2 regions of the Streptomyces sp. NPDC104761 genome follow, and region 1 is predicted to be linked to the other one. Evidence: riboswitches for the same ligand, from Rfam matches in the RefSeq annotation. Region 1 holds a riboswitch; the other holds the start of a gene.
The links. A riboswitch is a leader RNA that binds a small molecule or an ion and turns the genes downstream of it on or off. The one in region 1 is predicted to bind glycine.

Region 1 (6,956 bases):
GACGTAGTTGGCGCTGAGCACGGCCACCTGGGTGGCCCGCTTCAGTCCCTCGCCGCCCATGAGCCGGACGTACGCCCACGAGATCGGCAGGATCCCCGCCGAGCCCCACGGCGCGGCCGAGATCGGCCCGACACCCGTCTCAGGGCCGGCGGCCGGCTGCAGCGGGTGGTTCGGCAGGTACGGCGCCAGGTGCGCCCGTACGGCCACCGGACCGACACCGGGACCGCCGCCGCCGTGCGGGATGCAGAAGGTCTTGTGCAGGTTGAGGTGGGAGACGTCGCCGCCGAAGTGGCCCGGCTTGGCGACGCCGACCAGGGCGTTGAGGTTGGCGCCGTCGACGTAGACCTGTCCGCCGGCCTCGTGCACCTGCGCGCAGATGTCGGCGACGTGCTCCTCGAAAACCCCGTGCGTGGACGGGTAGGTGATCATCAGCACGGCGAGTTCGTCGCGGTGCTGCTCGATCTTCGCCCGCAGGTCGGCGACGTCGATCTCGCCGTCCTCGGCGGTCTTCACGACGACGACCTTCATGCCCGCCATGACGGCGCTGGCGGCGTTGGTGCCGTGTGCGGACGACGGGATCAGGCACACGGTCCGCTGTGCGTCGCCGTTGGCGCGGTGGTACGCGCGCACGGCGAGCAGGCCGGCGAACTCGCCCTGCGATCCGGCGTTGGGCTGCAGGGACACCTTGTCGTAGCCGGTGACCTCGGCGAGCCGCTCCTCCAGCTCCCGGATCAGGGTCAGGTAGCCCTGCGCCTGCTCGGCGGGCGCGAACGGGTGCAGCTGGCCGAACTCGGGCCAGGTGACCGGCTCCATCTCGGTGGTCGCGTTGAGCTTCATGGTGCAGGAGCCCAGCGGGATCATGCCGCGGTCCAGCGCGTAGTCCCGGTCCGCGAGCCTGCGCAGGTAGCGGAGCATCGCGGTCTCGGAGCGGTGCTGCTGGAAGACGGGGTGGGTCAGGTAGCCGTCGGTGCGCAGCAGCGCCTCGGGGAGCGAGTCCTCGACGACGGCGTCCAGCGCCTCGACGTCGCCCTTGACGCCGAAGGCCGTCCAGACGGCGCTCAGCTGGGCGCGGGTGGTGGTCTCGTCGCAGGCCATGGAGACGTGGTCGGCATCGACGAGCCGCAGGTTGACACCGGCCTCGCGGGCGGCGGCGGCGATCCCGGCGGCCTTGCCGGGCACGCGCGCGGTGAGGGTGTCGAAGTAGGCGCCGTGCACGATCTCGACACCGCCGGCCGTGAGCCCCGCGGCGAGGATCGTGGCGTAGCGGTGCGTCCGCTGCGCGATGGCCCTGAGCCCCTCGGGCCCGTGGTAGACGGCGTACATGCCGGCCATCACGGCGAGCAGCACCTGCGCGGTGCAGATGTTGCTGGTGGCCTTCTCCCGCCGGATGTGCTGCTCGCGGGTCTGCAGCGCCAGCCGGTACGCCTTGTTCCCGTCGGCGTCCACGGAGACACCCACGAGGCGCCCGGGCAGGCTGCGCGCGAACTTCTCGCGGACCGCCATGTAACCGGCGTGCGGACCGCCGAAGCCCATCGGCACACCGAACCGCTGGGTGGTGCCGACGGCGATGTCGGCCCCGAGCTCACCGGGCGAGGTCAGCAGGGTGAGCGCGAGCAGGTCGGCGGCGACGGTGACGAGCGCACCCACCTCGTGCGCCTGCTCGACGACGGCCTTGATGTCGCGTACGGCACCGGAGGCGCCGGGGTACTGGACGAGCACCCCGTTGATCTCCCGCCCGGCGAGCTCCGCCGGAATGCCGTCGGTGAGGTCGGCGACCACGACCTCCACGCCCGTGGGCTCGGCCCGGGTCTGGATCACGGCGACGGTCTGCGGCAGCGCGTCCGCGTCGACGACGAAGACGCCCTTCTTGTTCTTGCCCATGCGCAGCGAGAGGGCCATCGCCTCGGCGGCGGCCGTGCCCTCGTCGAGCAGCGAGGCACCGGAGGTGGGCAGCCCGGTGAGGTCGGCGACCACGGTCTGGAAGTTCAGCAGCGCTTCCAGGCGCCCCTGGGAGATCTCCGGCTGGTACGGCGTGTAGGCCGTGTACCAGGCGGGGTTCTCCATCACGTTGCGCAGGATGACGGGCGGCGTGAAGGTCCCGTAGTACCCCAGGCCGATCATCGAGTCGAGCACCTGGTTCCGGTCGGCCAGGGAGCGCAGTTCGGCCAGCACCTCGGCCTCGGTGCGGGCACCGGGCAGGTCGAGCCGGTCGGCGTTCTTGATCACGTCCGGCACGGCGGCGGCGGTCAGCTCGTCGAGCGAGCCGTAGCCGACCTGGGCGAGCATCTTGGCCCGCGCCTCGTGGTCGGGGCCGATATGGCGCTGCTCGAAGGGAATACCCTGCTCGAGTTCGGAGAGCGGGATGCGCTGGGCGGTCATTGCGGAGGCCTCCTGGTCTGACGCGACCTTCGAGGGGTACCCCGGCACGGGTACCCCGACGGCCTCCCCCTCTGTCATCTGACCTGAGAGCTTCGCCGGTGCGCCCTAGCGGGCCATCGGCTTGCACCGTCGGTGAGAGCGGACACCGTCGACATCCGCCCTGCTTTCCAGAGTGACCTCGTCCGTGCGGTACGTGGGCCTGAGAGATTCCGGGGAGGATTTGCTCCTTCGGCGCCTCCGGTTTCCCGGAGGACTCTCCCGCACGGGGTCAGCAGCCGCTGTCAGCCTACCAGCGGGGGCAACACCGGAGCCTTCGAGTGGCCGCCTCCTTCAATGTGCTCTTTTGTAGTGCTTACGGATGAGTTGCGACCAAGTGGAGGGCCCGTGCAGACCGACATCGATCCGCGCAACCTGATCGGCCGCAAGGCGTTCGACCGCAACGGCACGAAGATCGGCACGATCGACGAGGTGTACCTCGACGACGCGACGGGCGTGCCGGAGTGGGCGGCCATACGCACCGGCCTGTTCTCCAGGGACGCCTTCGTCCCCCTGGAACCCAGCGAACTGGTCGAGGGCACTCTTCAGGTCCCCTTCGACCGCGCCCTGATCAAAGACGCCCCCGACTTCGGCGTGGGCCGCCACCTCTCCCCCGAACAGGAGCTGCAGCTCTACCACCACTACGGCCTGGACACGAGCGCCCCGCCACAGGACCATCCGGACCACGACTTCGGCAAGCTGGCGGGAACGGAGGACGCGGGCGCGTGAGGCCGACGCGGCCGAAGCACATGGCTGCGGGCAGTCGTGCCGCTGGGGCGATGGGCCGGTAAGCGTCCCCACCCCCGCCCAGCTCCACCCGCGGTCACGCACGCACGCCGTCCGCCGGACTCCCCGGCACCAACGGCAATGGCTCCGCGGGCTCCAGCTCGGGATCCTCGACCCGGAACGTCCGCACTCTCCCCGGCCCGACCGACCCCGGCGTCTCGAACCGCACCGTCACCCGCCCCAGCCCACTCCCCTGCACCCATCCGTGTCCGTACTCGGAGTGCCGCACGTCGTGCCCCGCGGGCCACCGCCGCTCGGCAGCCGCCTGCTCCTCGGTGACCGGCTCCGCAGCCTCGTCCTCCGCTGTGAACTCCGCCGCCCCCTCCCCGGCCGCCGCCTGCGCGAACAGGTCCTCCTGCGTGTAGTCGGCCAGCCCCGTCACCCCCACCCCCAGCAGGCGTACACCCCCCGTCGTGTCCACCGAGTCCAGCAGCCGCGCCGCCGCCTCCCGCACCACCGCCGGGTCGTCGGTCGGCCCCCTGAGCGTCTCGGACCTGGTGAGCGTCGAGAAGTCGTACCGCCGCACCTTCAGCACGATGGTCCGCCCGGACAGCCCGGCCCCCCGCAGCCGCCTTACACACCGGTCGGCCAGCCGCTGCACTTCCATCCCCACCCGCAGCCGGTCGTGGATGTCCACGTCGTAGGTGTCCTCGACGGACACCGACTTGGCCTCCCGCTCGGCCACCACGGGCCGCTCGTCGTGCGCGAGCGCCATCGCGTACAGCGCGTGTCCGTGGGCCTTGCCCAGCAGCCGTACCAGCTCGTCCTCGCCCGCCTCGGCGATGTCGTCGACCGTGGTGATCCCCGCCCGCCGCAGATGGTCTCCCGTCGCCGGCCCCACCCCCGGCAGGGTCCGCACCGTCATCGGCCCCAGCATCGCCCGCTCCGTGCCCGGCTCGATCAGCACGAGCCCGTCGGGCTTGGCCTGCTCGGAGGCGATCTTCGCGAGCATCTTGGAGGCGGCGAGCCCGACGGACCCGGAGAGCCCCGTGACGGACCGTATGTCGGCGCGCAGCCTCTCCCCCACCAGCTGCGCGGACGCGGCGTCCCAGGCCACCGCACCGGCCTCCAGATCGACGAAGGCCTCGTCCAGGCTGAGCGGCTCCACGAGCGGCGAGAGGCCACGCAGCAGCCCCATCACCTGCTCACTGATCGACCGGTACAGCCCGAAGCGCGGCACCAGATACGCGGCGTTCGGCGCCAGCCGCCGTGCCTGGGCCATCGGCATCGCGGAGTGCACCCCGAACACCCGGGCCTCGTAGGACGCGGTGGCCACCACACCGCGCGGGCCGAGCCCGCCCACGACCACGGCCTTCCCGCGCAGGCTCGGCTTGGACGCCTGCTCCACCGAGGCGAAGAAGGCATCCATGTCGAGATGCAGGATCGTGGGCGCGTTTCTCACATCTCCGATGCTGCACCACACCACTGACAATGCCCCGGCACCGTTTCCCGTGCCGGGGCATTGACCGCAAGCCCTCAGACCGCCCGGTTGCGCCGCCGGGCCAGTTCGTCGGCGGGGTTGTGGCCGACGAGCGTCTCGCCGGTGTCGACGCGTTCGCCGTGCAGCTGGGAGAGCGCGTTCTCCACGTCCCGCCACACCACGCCGACCGCGATCCCGAAGATGCCCTGACCGCCCTGGAGCAGGGCGTGCACCTCGTCGGGCGAGGTGCACTCGTAGACCGTGGCACCGTCGCTCATCAGGGTCATGCGCTCCAGGTCGCGGAAACCGCGTTCTCTCAGGTGCTGGACGGCGGTGCGGATGTTCTGGAGGGAGACCCCGGTGTCCAGGAACCGCTTGACGATCTTCAGGACGACGACGTCCCGGAAACTGTACAGACGCTGGGTGCCCGACCCGTAGGCGGGCCGCACGCTGGGCTCGACCAGGCCGGTGCGGGCCCAGTAGTCGAGCTGCCGGTAGGTGATGCCGGCCGCCGCGCAGGCCGTGGGCCCGCGGTAGCCGATCTCCTCGGTGGCCATGGACGCCGCCCCTCCGCCGCTCGGCACTGCGGTCGGCCGCTGCGGGGCGTGACCGGCAATGCTGCTGTGAAGCGGGGACGGACCGCTCTCCCCGAAACCGCGTCCGGGGGCACCCCCAGCCATACCGTCGCCGCTGCTTCTCACGCCGACCTCCGTCCTTGACCTGCCTTCTCGACGGTAGGCAGTCACCAGGGGTGCGTCAACGATCGCCACACTCGGCACGCCGAGTGATAATCACCCTAGGAGTGGTTTCCCGTGCCCCACCGCGGGGAAAGGCTAGCCGAATGCTCTGGCGGGAAGCCGTAGGACGCTCTCAATGGCCGCTGGCAATTGCCCATGAGTTTCGGCCCGTGACCTGCCGTGATCCGGCCCGTCTCCGACCTCGCGGTGGATGACGGGCCGTGCCGGTCGGTCACTGGCTGCTGGTGCCGAAGTCCTCGGGCGAGATCTGGTCGAGGAACTCGCGGAACTTCTCCACCTCGTCCTCCTGCTCGTCCGGGATCGCGATGCCCGCGTCGTCCAGCACCGTGTCACTGCCGTAGATCGGCGTTCCGGTGCGCAGCGCCAGCGCTATGGCGTCGGACGGCCTGGCGCTCACCTCGACCCCACTGGCGAAGACCAGCTCCGCGTAGAAGACGCCTTCACGCAGGTCCGTGATGCGTACTTCGCTGAGCTCCTGGCCAACGGCCTCCAGCACGTCCTTGAACAGGTCGTGCGTCAGCGGCCTGGCGGGCGCCATGCCCTGCTGGGCGAATGCGATCGCCGTCGCCTCCCCCGGCCCGATCCAGATGGGGAGGTAACGGTCGCCTCCCACTTCGCGCAGGAGCACGATCGGTTGGTTGGAGGGCATTTCCACCCGGACACCTACGACATCGAGCTCGTTCACACAGCAACCCTAGGCCGTGCCCGGGACGTTTGGGTAGTCGGGCCCGGAACGCGCGCCCGATCCGGCCTCCGCCCGGGCCCTGTCGTGGTGCTCACGGCAGCCGCACCCCCAGCGCCGTCTGCACCAGCGCGGCGTGCAGCTTCACGGTGAGCGCCGCCAGCTCCTTCGTACGGGCCTGAGCATGGGCCCTGGTCTGCGGATTGCGGTGGCGCTTGAGCGGTGCCACCACCTGGTCCACCAGGCCGGCCTCCCGGTCGGCGGCGGCCTTCATCGCCCGCAGATGGCGCGGCTCGATCCCGAACCGGCCCAGCTCCGCCACGAGCGAGGCCACGGTGACCGTCTCGGCGTCGTAGACGCCCTCCTCCAGCGGAGTGATCAGTCCGTACGACTCCCACTCCGCGAGGCGGGTCTCGTCGATGTCCGCGGCCGCGAGCAGCTCGTCCCGGCCGATCCGCGCCACCGTGGGCGCCTCGGGGGCCATCGGCACGGCCTCGCCGTCCCGCTGCCGCCCCAGCACGGGCGGCTGCACGGCCTCGCCGCGCTCCATGGCCTCCAGGTACTCGCGGATGACCTTGAGCGGCAGATAGTGGTCCCGCTGCATCCGCAGGACGTGTCCCAGCCGCTCCACGTCCCCGGCGCTGAACTTCCGGTACCCGGAAGGGGTACGGCGCGGCTCGATGAGCCCCTCCGACTCCAGAAAGCGGATCTTGGAGATGGTGACTTCGGGGAACTCGTCGCGCAGCACGTTCAGCACCGTGCCGATGCTCATCAGCCCGGCTTCCGTGGCGGCGGTGCCGTGACCGGTACCGCCGCTCGGTGTGTGCAGCATGGACCTTCTTCCCTGGGTCCTCCAGGCGAGCTCCGGAGGGTCAGATGCCCTGCCGGCTCGCGT
Region 2 (6,956 bases), on a different contig from region 1:
TTGACAAGACGGCGCATGAGCTGACGTATGTCCGCGGACTACGCGCGCAGACCGGCTTCGTCCGCCTCAGCCGCCGCAGTTCCCGGCGCTACGCTACGCCGTCGGCCGGGCCCGTCGAACTCCCCCTGCGGGAGGCGCGCAGCGCGGTCAGTAGACGCCGGGCGCGGGCGGATAGCCGTACCCCGCCGCCGGTGCCGGCGCCGCGTGGGCCTCGCGGTCGTAGAAGGGCCGTGCCGTCGCCCGCATCCACATCACGACCGGGTCGTACTCGTCGGTCATCGCGACCGTCGAGACCGGCAGTCCGTCCGGCACCGCGCCGATCGACTGCTGCATCATCCCCCGCACCGAGTCCACGGCCGACGGCGAGGTGTCGTAGACGTCCAGGCCGATCGCGAGGTACGGCGCCCCGAGGGCCGGCTGCACCCAGGCGCGGCGCAGCGAGCGGATGGCGGGGGTGCGGTGGGCGTTCTGTGTGAGCAGGGCGTAGAACTGCGGGACCTCGATGGCCGGTTCGGTGATCCTGAGCGGCCCGGCCGGCTGGCGGTCCAGGCCGGTGGCGATGCGGCGCAGGTCCAGCCAGGGGATGCCGACGCCGCCGCCCGGCGCGTGCGGGTTGAGCCAGAGGCCGAAGTGGTCGGGGTAGAGCGTGCGGGCCACGTCGACGCCGTCGACCACCTCGTACGAGCGGTTCCAGCCGCTCGCGGAGAGTTCCTGGGCCGAGGTCACGCAGGGGGCGTAGCCGTGGCCCTCGACCTCCATGTTCCCGTACTGGGCGTCGGGGGAGCCGGCCTGACCGTGCCAGAGCAGCATCCAGATCTGACCGGAGGAGGGCGTGGCGAGGGCGCGGAGGAGTGCCTCGTAGGCGTCGTAGCGCCCGGGGGTTACCTGGCGCAGCATGTGCTCGACCTGTCCGGCCGCCGCGGTGCCGCTGGCGCTCACGTGTTACCGCCCCTTCATCTGGTGCCCCGCGTTCGGAGGACCGCCCCGCGTTTGGAGACAGCTTAAGCGCCAAGGGGGTGGCGCCGATTGTCCGTCGGCGGGTGCGGGTCCCGTCGTGACCGAGCGCGCAGTACCCCGCGCCCCGAGTCGGCTGCCCCAGGGCGTTCCTAGTGACCGTACTGATAGAAGGGGCGCACGCTCTCGCGCATCCAGTGGCCCACCGGGTCGTCCGCCACGTCCAGGAGGACCAGGTTCACCGGCCACTTCACCGGGACCCGGCCCAGCGCCCTGCCCAGGGCCTCCAGGGGCAGGGCGCGCAAGTCGCCCTCCCACTGGGAGAGTTCGATGCCCACGAACATCACCGGGTCGGCCGTCTCGATGGCGGCCAGGCAGCGGCGGGCCGTGGCGACCACGCCGATCGCCGCGAACTCCGCCGACGCCGCGGCCAGGAAGTCCACCGGGTCGTCCTGCCAGTCCGGTTCGAAGAGGCGGACCCGGCCGCCGGAGGCGGGACCGTCCAGTTCGGTGCGGCCGGCCCGGCAGAGCTGGGCGACCGCCTCCGGCGGCAGCGGGACACCCACGACACCCCCGGGGTTGACGGCGATGCCGACCTGCGGGGGCAGTCCGCGGGCGAACTCGACCGCCGGGGCGATCGTGTACGACAGGTGGGAGCCGGCCACCTGCCGGAACTGCTCCTCGGAGCTGAAGACCGGCACGTACACCTGGCCCTCGATCTGCGTGGTGGGCAGGTCCAGCGGGCCGCTGTGCGGGCCGCCGCCCTCGGGCAGCGGGATCCACAGGAAGCTCCGGCCCAGTACCTCGATGAGCCGGCCGGCCGCCGCGGGCACGCCGAGGGAGGCCGACAGGACCTCCTCCAGTTCGTTGCCGGGCCACCCGCCGTGCGGGTGGGGGTGCGCCTGTGCCGGGAAGTCCGCGGGAATGTCCGCCGGGAAGTCCATCTGCCTACCGCCTGCTGGAAACCGCTGCTGAGGCTGGAAAGGCTAGCGGGTGACGCCGACAAAGCCACCCCACCAGCCGGTTCGGCCCCGATGGCGGCCTCAGCCCGCGAAGCCGATCCGGCGCAGTACGTCCGCCGCGGCCCGGTCGAGGAGGACCGCCGAGCCGACGCCCTCGGGAAGTCTGCCCCTCTCCGCCGCCCGCAGCAGCCGGCCGGCCGCCCTGCGGTGGCGCAGGAAGGCGTACCGGGAGACGCCCCGGCCGCGCTCGCGCTGGCCGTCCAGGGCCGTGCCCGGCGTGACGTCGAGCAGCAGCAGGTGCAGGGTGCCGCCGCGGCGGCGGGCCTCCCGGGCCAGCCAGTCGCGCACCCAGGCCTGGGTCCCGCAGTCGTGCACGACCACGCCCTCGCCGGTGCCGAGGGCGCGGCGCAGCCCGGCGTAGTGGGCGAGGCGGACCAGCGGGCGGTAGACGGCGTACGGCAGGAGACGGGCCAGGCGGGCGTCCCAGCGGTCGCGGGTGTCCTGGGAGTCGATGCGGATGCCCTGCACGGTGCGGTGCATCAGGGTGGATTTTCCGCTGCCGGGCAGCCCGGTGACCACGACCAGGTCCCGGGGGCCGAAGAGCAGGCCGTGCGGGCTGTGCCCGGCCCGGCCGCGCAGGTCGCGGACGACCGGCGCGGCGAGCTCGTCGCACCGCTCGCGGGCCGGGGCCGCCGGCTGCCGGGGCAGGGCGATGCCAGTCGTCGTCGCGTATGCCGTGGTCCTTGTCACCGTGATCGTCCTCCCTGGGGGTTCAGGAAAGGTTTTCCCCACGAACCGTAAAGAGAAGGTAATGCACGGTGTCTCGCGGTTCCGTTCGCGTCCTGCCACAGGGCCGTCACAAAGGCGCGGGACGGGTCGGGCCTGCCACGGCCCCGGGCGGCGTGCAATGATGTCCGCGCCAACTGCATACCGGCCGCTTGAATCCGCGCGGGAGAGTCCCCAGCCGTTCGCTGGGGCGCCGAAGGAGCAAGTCCCTCCCTTGAATCTCTCAGGCCCCGTTACCGCGCGGGCGAGGCACATCTGAAAAGCGGGCCGCTGTGTCAGTGGCTCCACCCAAGGTGCAAGCCGTGATCACGTCCGTGGTCAGGGCGAACCTCTCAGGTTCCGATGACAGATGGGGAGGACAGCCCTCGCCTGTCATGCCCTTGGGACCTTCGGGAGACGACCGACCGATGAGCAGTACCGATTCCGCCGCACCCCGCCGCACCGCGCTCGACGCCCTGCACCGCTCGCTCGGCGCGACCATGACCGACTTCGCCGGCTGGGACATGCCCCTGCGCTACGGCTCCGAGCGCGACGAGCACGTTGCCGTACGCACCAGGGCCGGGCTCTTCGACCTCTCCCACATGGGCGAGATCACCGTGACCGGCCCCCAGGCCGCCGCCCTGCTGAACCACGCGCTGGTCGGGAACATCGCCTCCGTCGGCACGGGCCGGGCCCGCTACACCATGATCTGCCGGGCCGACGGCGGCATCCTGGACGACCTGATCGTCTACCGGCTGGCCGAGACCGAGTACCTGGTCGTCGCCAACGCCTCCAACGCCCAGGTCGTCCTCGACGCGCTCGTGGAGCGCTCCGCCGGGTTCGACGCCGAGGTCCGCGACGACCGGGACGCGTACGCGCTGCTCGCCGTCCAGGGCCCGGAGTCCCCCGGCATCCTCGCCTCCCTCACCGACGCCGACCTGGACGGGCTGAAGTACTACGCCGGGCTGCCCGGCACCGTCGCCGGCGTTCCGGCGCTGATCGCGCGCACCGGCTACACCGGCGAGGACGGCTTCGAGCTGTTCGTGAAGCCGGAGCACGCGGTGGAGCTGTGGCAGGCGCTGACCAAGGCCGGCGAGGGCGCCGGCCTGGTGCCATGCGGGCTGTCCTGCCGGGACACGCTGCGCCTCGAGGCGGGCATGCCGCTGTACGGGCACGAGCTCAGCACCTCGCTCACCCCGTTCGACGCCGGGCTCGGCCGGGTGGTGAAGTTCGAGAAGGAGGGCGACTTCGTGGGGCGCGCCGCGCTCGCCGAGGCCGCCGCCCGCGCCGAGCAGAACCCGCCGCGGGTGCTCGTCGGCCTGATCGCCGAGGGCCGCCGGGTGCCGCGCGCCGGTTACCCGGTGGTCGCCGGCGGCGAGGTGATCGGAGAGGTCACCTCGGGCGCCCCCTCCCCCACCCTGGGCAGGCCGATCGCCATGGCGTACGTCGACGCGGCGCACTCGGCGCCGGGCACGGCGGGCGTGGGCGTGGACATCCGGGGCAGTCACGAGCCGTACGAGGTCGTGGCACTGCCCTTCTACAAGCGCCAGAAGTAGCCCACCGGGCAGCCCACCGGGCGTGACCCCGCGCACATCGCCGCTGATCACGCGTATCCCCAGCAGTCCCCCCTTCACCAGCACTTCCCCGCGTACAGGAGAATTCAGGCCATGAGCAACCCCCAGCAGCTGCGTTACAGCAAGGAGCACGAGTGGCTCACGGCCGCCGAGGACGGCGTGGCGACGGTCGGCATCACGGAGCACGCGGCCAACGCGCTCGGTGACGTCGTCTTCGTCCAGCTCCCGGCGGTCGGCGACACGGTGACCGCGGGCGAGTCCTGCGGCGAGCTGGAGTCGACCAAGTCGGTGTCCGACCTGTACGCCCCGGTCACCGGTGAGATCACCGCGGTCAACGAGGACGTCGTCGACGACCCGTCCCTGGTGAACTCGGCCCCCTTCGAGGACGGCTGGCTCTTCAAGGTGCGCGTCACGGACGAGCCGGCCGACCTGCTCTCCGCCGACGAGTACACCGCCTTCACCGCCGGCTGAGGAGTCGTAGAACGGATGTCTGAGTTGTCGCTTCTGAACACGCCCCTGCACGAGCTCGACCCCGAGGTGGCAGCCGCGGTCGACGCGGAGCTGGCGCGCCAGCAGTCCACCCTGGAGATGATCGCCTCGGAGAACTTCGCTCCGCTCGCGGTCATGGAGGCCCAGGGTTCGGTCCTCACCAACAAGTACGCCGAGGGGTACCCGGGCCGCCGCTACTACGGCGGCTGCGAGCACGTCGACGTCACCGAGCAGATCGCCATCGACCGGGTGAAGGAGCTGTTCGGCGCCGAGTACGCCAACGTGCAGCCGCACTCCGGCGCCTCCGCCAACCAGGCGGCCCTGTTCGCGCTGGCCCAGCCCGGCGACACCATCCTGGGCCTGGACCTCGCCCACGGCGGCCACCTGACCCACGGCATGCGCCTGAACTTCTCCGGCAAGCAGTTCAACGTGGTCGCGTACCACGTGGACGACGCCGGCCTGGTCGACATGGCCGAGGTGGAGCGGCTCGCCAAGGAGCACCGCCCGAAGGTGATCATCGCGGGCTGGTCGGCGTACCCGCGCCAGCTGGACTTCGCGGAGTTCCGCCGGATCGCCGACGAGGTCGAGGCGTTCCTGTGGGTCGACATGGCACACTTCGCCGGCCTGGTCGCGGCGGGTCTGCACCCGAACCCGGTCCCCTACGCGGACGTGGTCACCTCCACCACCCACAAGACGCTCGGCGGCCCGCGCGGCGGCATCATCCTGGCCCGCAAGGACTTCGCGAAGAAGCTGAACTCGTCCGTCTTCCCGGGGTTCCAGGGCGGCCCCCTGGAGCACGTGATCGCGGCGAAGGCGGTTTCCTTCAAGGTCGCCGCCTCGGAGGACTTCAAGGAGCGCCAGCGTCGTACGGTGGAGGGAGCCCGCATCCTGGCGGAGCGGCTCACCGCCGCCGACGCCCGCGAGGCCGGCGTGAGCGTCCTGTCCGGCGGCACGGACGTCCACCTGATCCTCGTCGACCTGCGTGCGTCCGAACTGGACGGGCAGCAGGCCGAGGACCGCCTCCACGAGGTCGGCATCACGGTCAACCGCAACGCCGTCCCGAACGACCCGCGGCCGCCGATGGTCACCTCGGGTCTGCGGATCGGCACCCCGGCGCTGGCCACCCGCGGCTTCACGGCCGAGGACTTCGCCGAGGTCGCGGACGTGATCGCCGAGACGCTGAAGCCCTCCTACGACGCGGCGGCCCTCAGGGCCCGGGTCGAGGCGCTGACGGCGAAGCACCCGCTTTACCCCGGTCTGAACAAGTAGTTCCCTGGTGGGGGCACCCGACGACGTGTGCCCCCACCCTCTTTGGAGGAGTTCCCGTGGCCATCTCGGTCTTCGACCTGTTCTCGATCGGCATCGGCCCGTCGAGCTCCCACACCGTCGGCCCGATGCGCGCGGCCCGGATGTTCGCCCGCCGCCTGCGCAACGAGGACCTGCTGTCCTCCGTCGCCTCCATACGCGCCGAGCTGTACGGCTCCCTCGGCGCGACCGGCCACGGGCACGGCACCCCCAAGGCGGTGCTGCTCGGCCTGGAGGGCGCCTCGCCACGGACGGTGGACGTGGAGACCGCCGACGACCGCATCGAGACGATCAAGGCCACGAAGCGCCTGTCGCTGCTCGGCGAGCACGAGATCCCGTTCTCCTTCGACGACGACCTCAAGCTCCACCGCCGCAAGGCGCTCCCCTACCACGCGAACGGCATGACGCTCTGGGCGTACGACGCGTCCGGGGCCGAACTCCTCACCAAGACGTACTACTCGGTGGGCGGCGGGTTCGTCGTCGACGAGGACGCGGTCGGCGCGGACCGCATCGTGCTGGACGACACGGTCCTGAAGTACCCCTTCCGCACGGGCGACGAGCTGCTGCGCCTGACGAAGGACACGGGTCTGTCGATCTCCGCGCTGATGCTGGAGAACGAGCGGGCCTGGCGCACCGAGGAGGAGATCCGCGAGGGCCTGCTGGACATCTGGCGGGTGATGCAGGCCTGCGTGTCCCGCGGCATGTCCCGCGAGGGCATCCTGCCGGGCGGCCTGCGCGTGAAGCGCCGGGCCGCCGTGACCGCCCGCCAGCTGCGCGCCGAGGGCGACCCGCTGGCGCACGCGATGGAGTGGATCACGCTCTACGCGATGGCCGTGAACGAGGAGAACGCGGCCGGCGGCCGGGTGGTCACCGCCCCCACGAACGGCGCGGCGGGCATCATCCCGGC

Region 2: it holds a riboswitch for glycine, as region 1 does, so the genes downstream of both, gcvT (glycine cleavage system aminomethyltransferase GcvT) here and gcvP (aminomethyl-transferring glycine dehydrogenase) in region 1, are expected to answer to the same signal.

What each region holds. Positions count from the first base shown of each region.
Region 1 covers NZ_JBVJNZ010000030.1:6,623-13,578, reverse strand. Annotated here, with positions in the region: gene gcvP (aminomethyl-transferring glycine dehydrogenase) at 1-2,379, opposite strand, end outside; glycine riboswitch at 2,557-2,650, opposite strand; gene ACZ63F_RS41705 (PRC-barrel domain-containing protein) at 2,764-3,144, shown strand; gene ACZ63F_RS41700 (DNA polymerase IV) at 3,239-4,603, opposite strand; gene ACZ63F_RS41695 (MerR family transcriptional regulator) at 4,678-5,322, opposite strand; gene ACZ63F_RS41690 (bifunctional nuclease family protein) at 5,591-6,064, opposite strand; gene ftsR (transcriptional regulator FtsR) at 6,156-6,893, opposite strand; gene ACZ63F_RS41680 (FHA domain-containing protein) at 6,934-6,956, opposite strand, start outside.
Region 2 covers NZ_JBVJNZ010000012.1:293,278-300,233, forward strand. Annotated here, with positions in the region: gene ACZ63F_RS30360 (enhanced serine sensitivity protein SseB C-terminal domain-containing protein) at 148-939, opposite strand; gene ACZ63F_RS30365 (enhanced serine sensitivity protein SseB) at 1,107-1,898, opposite strand; gene ACZ63F_RS30370 (AAA family ATPase) at 1,998-2,672, opposite strand; glycine riboswitch at 2,856-2,951, shown strand; glycine riboswitch at 2,952-3,061, shown strand; gene gcvT (glycine cleavage system aminomethyltransferase GcvT) at 3,110-4,237, shown strand; gene gcvH (glycine cleavage system protein GcvH) at 4,349-4,726, shown strand; gene glyA (serine hydroxymethyltransferase) at 4,751-6,013, shown strand; gene ACZ63F_RS30390 (L-serine ammonia-lyase) at 6,070-6,956, shown strand, end outside.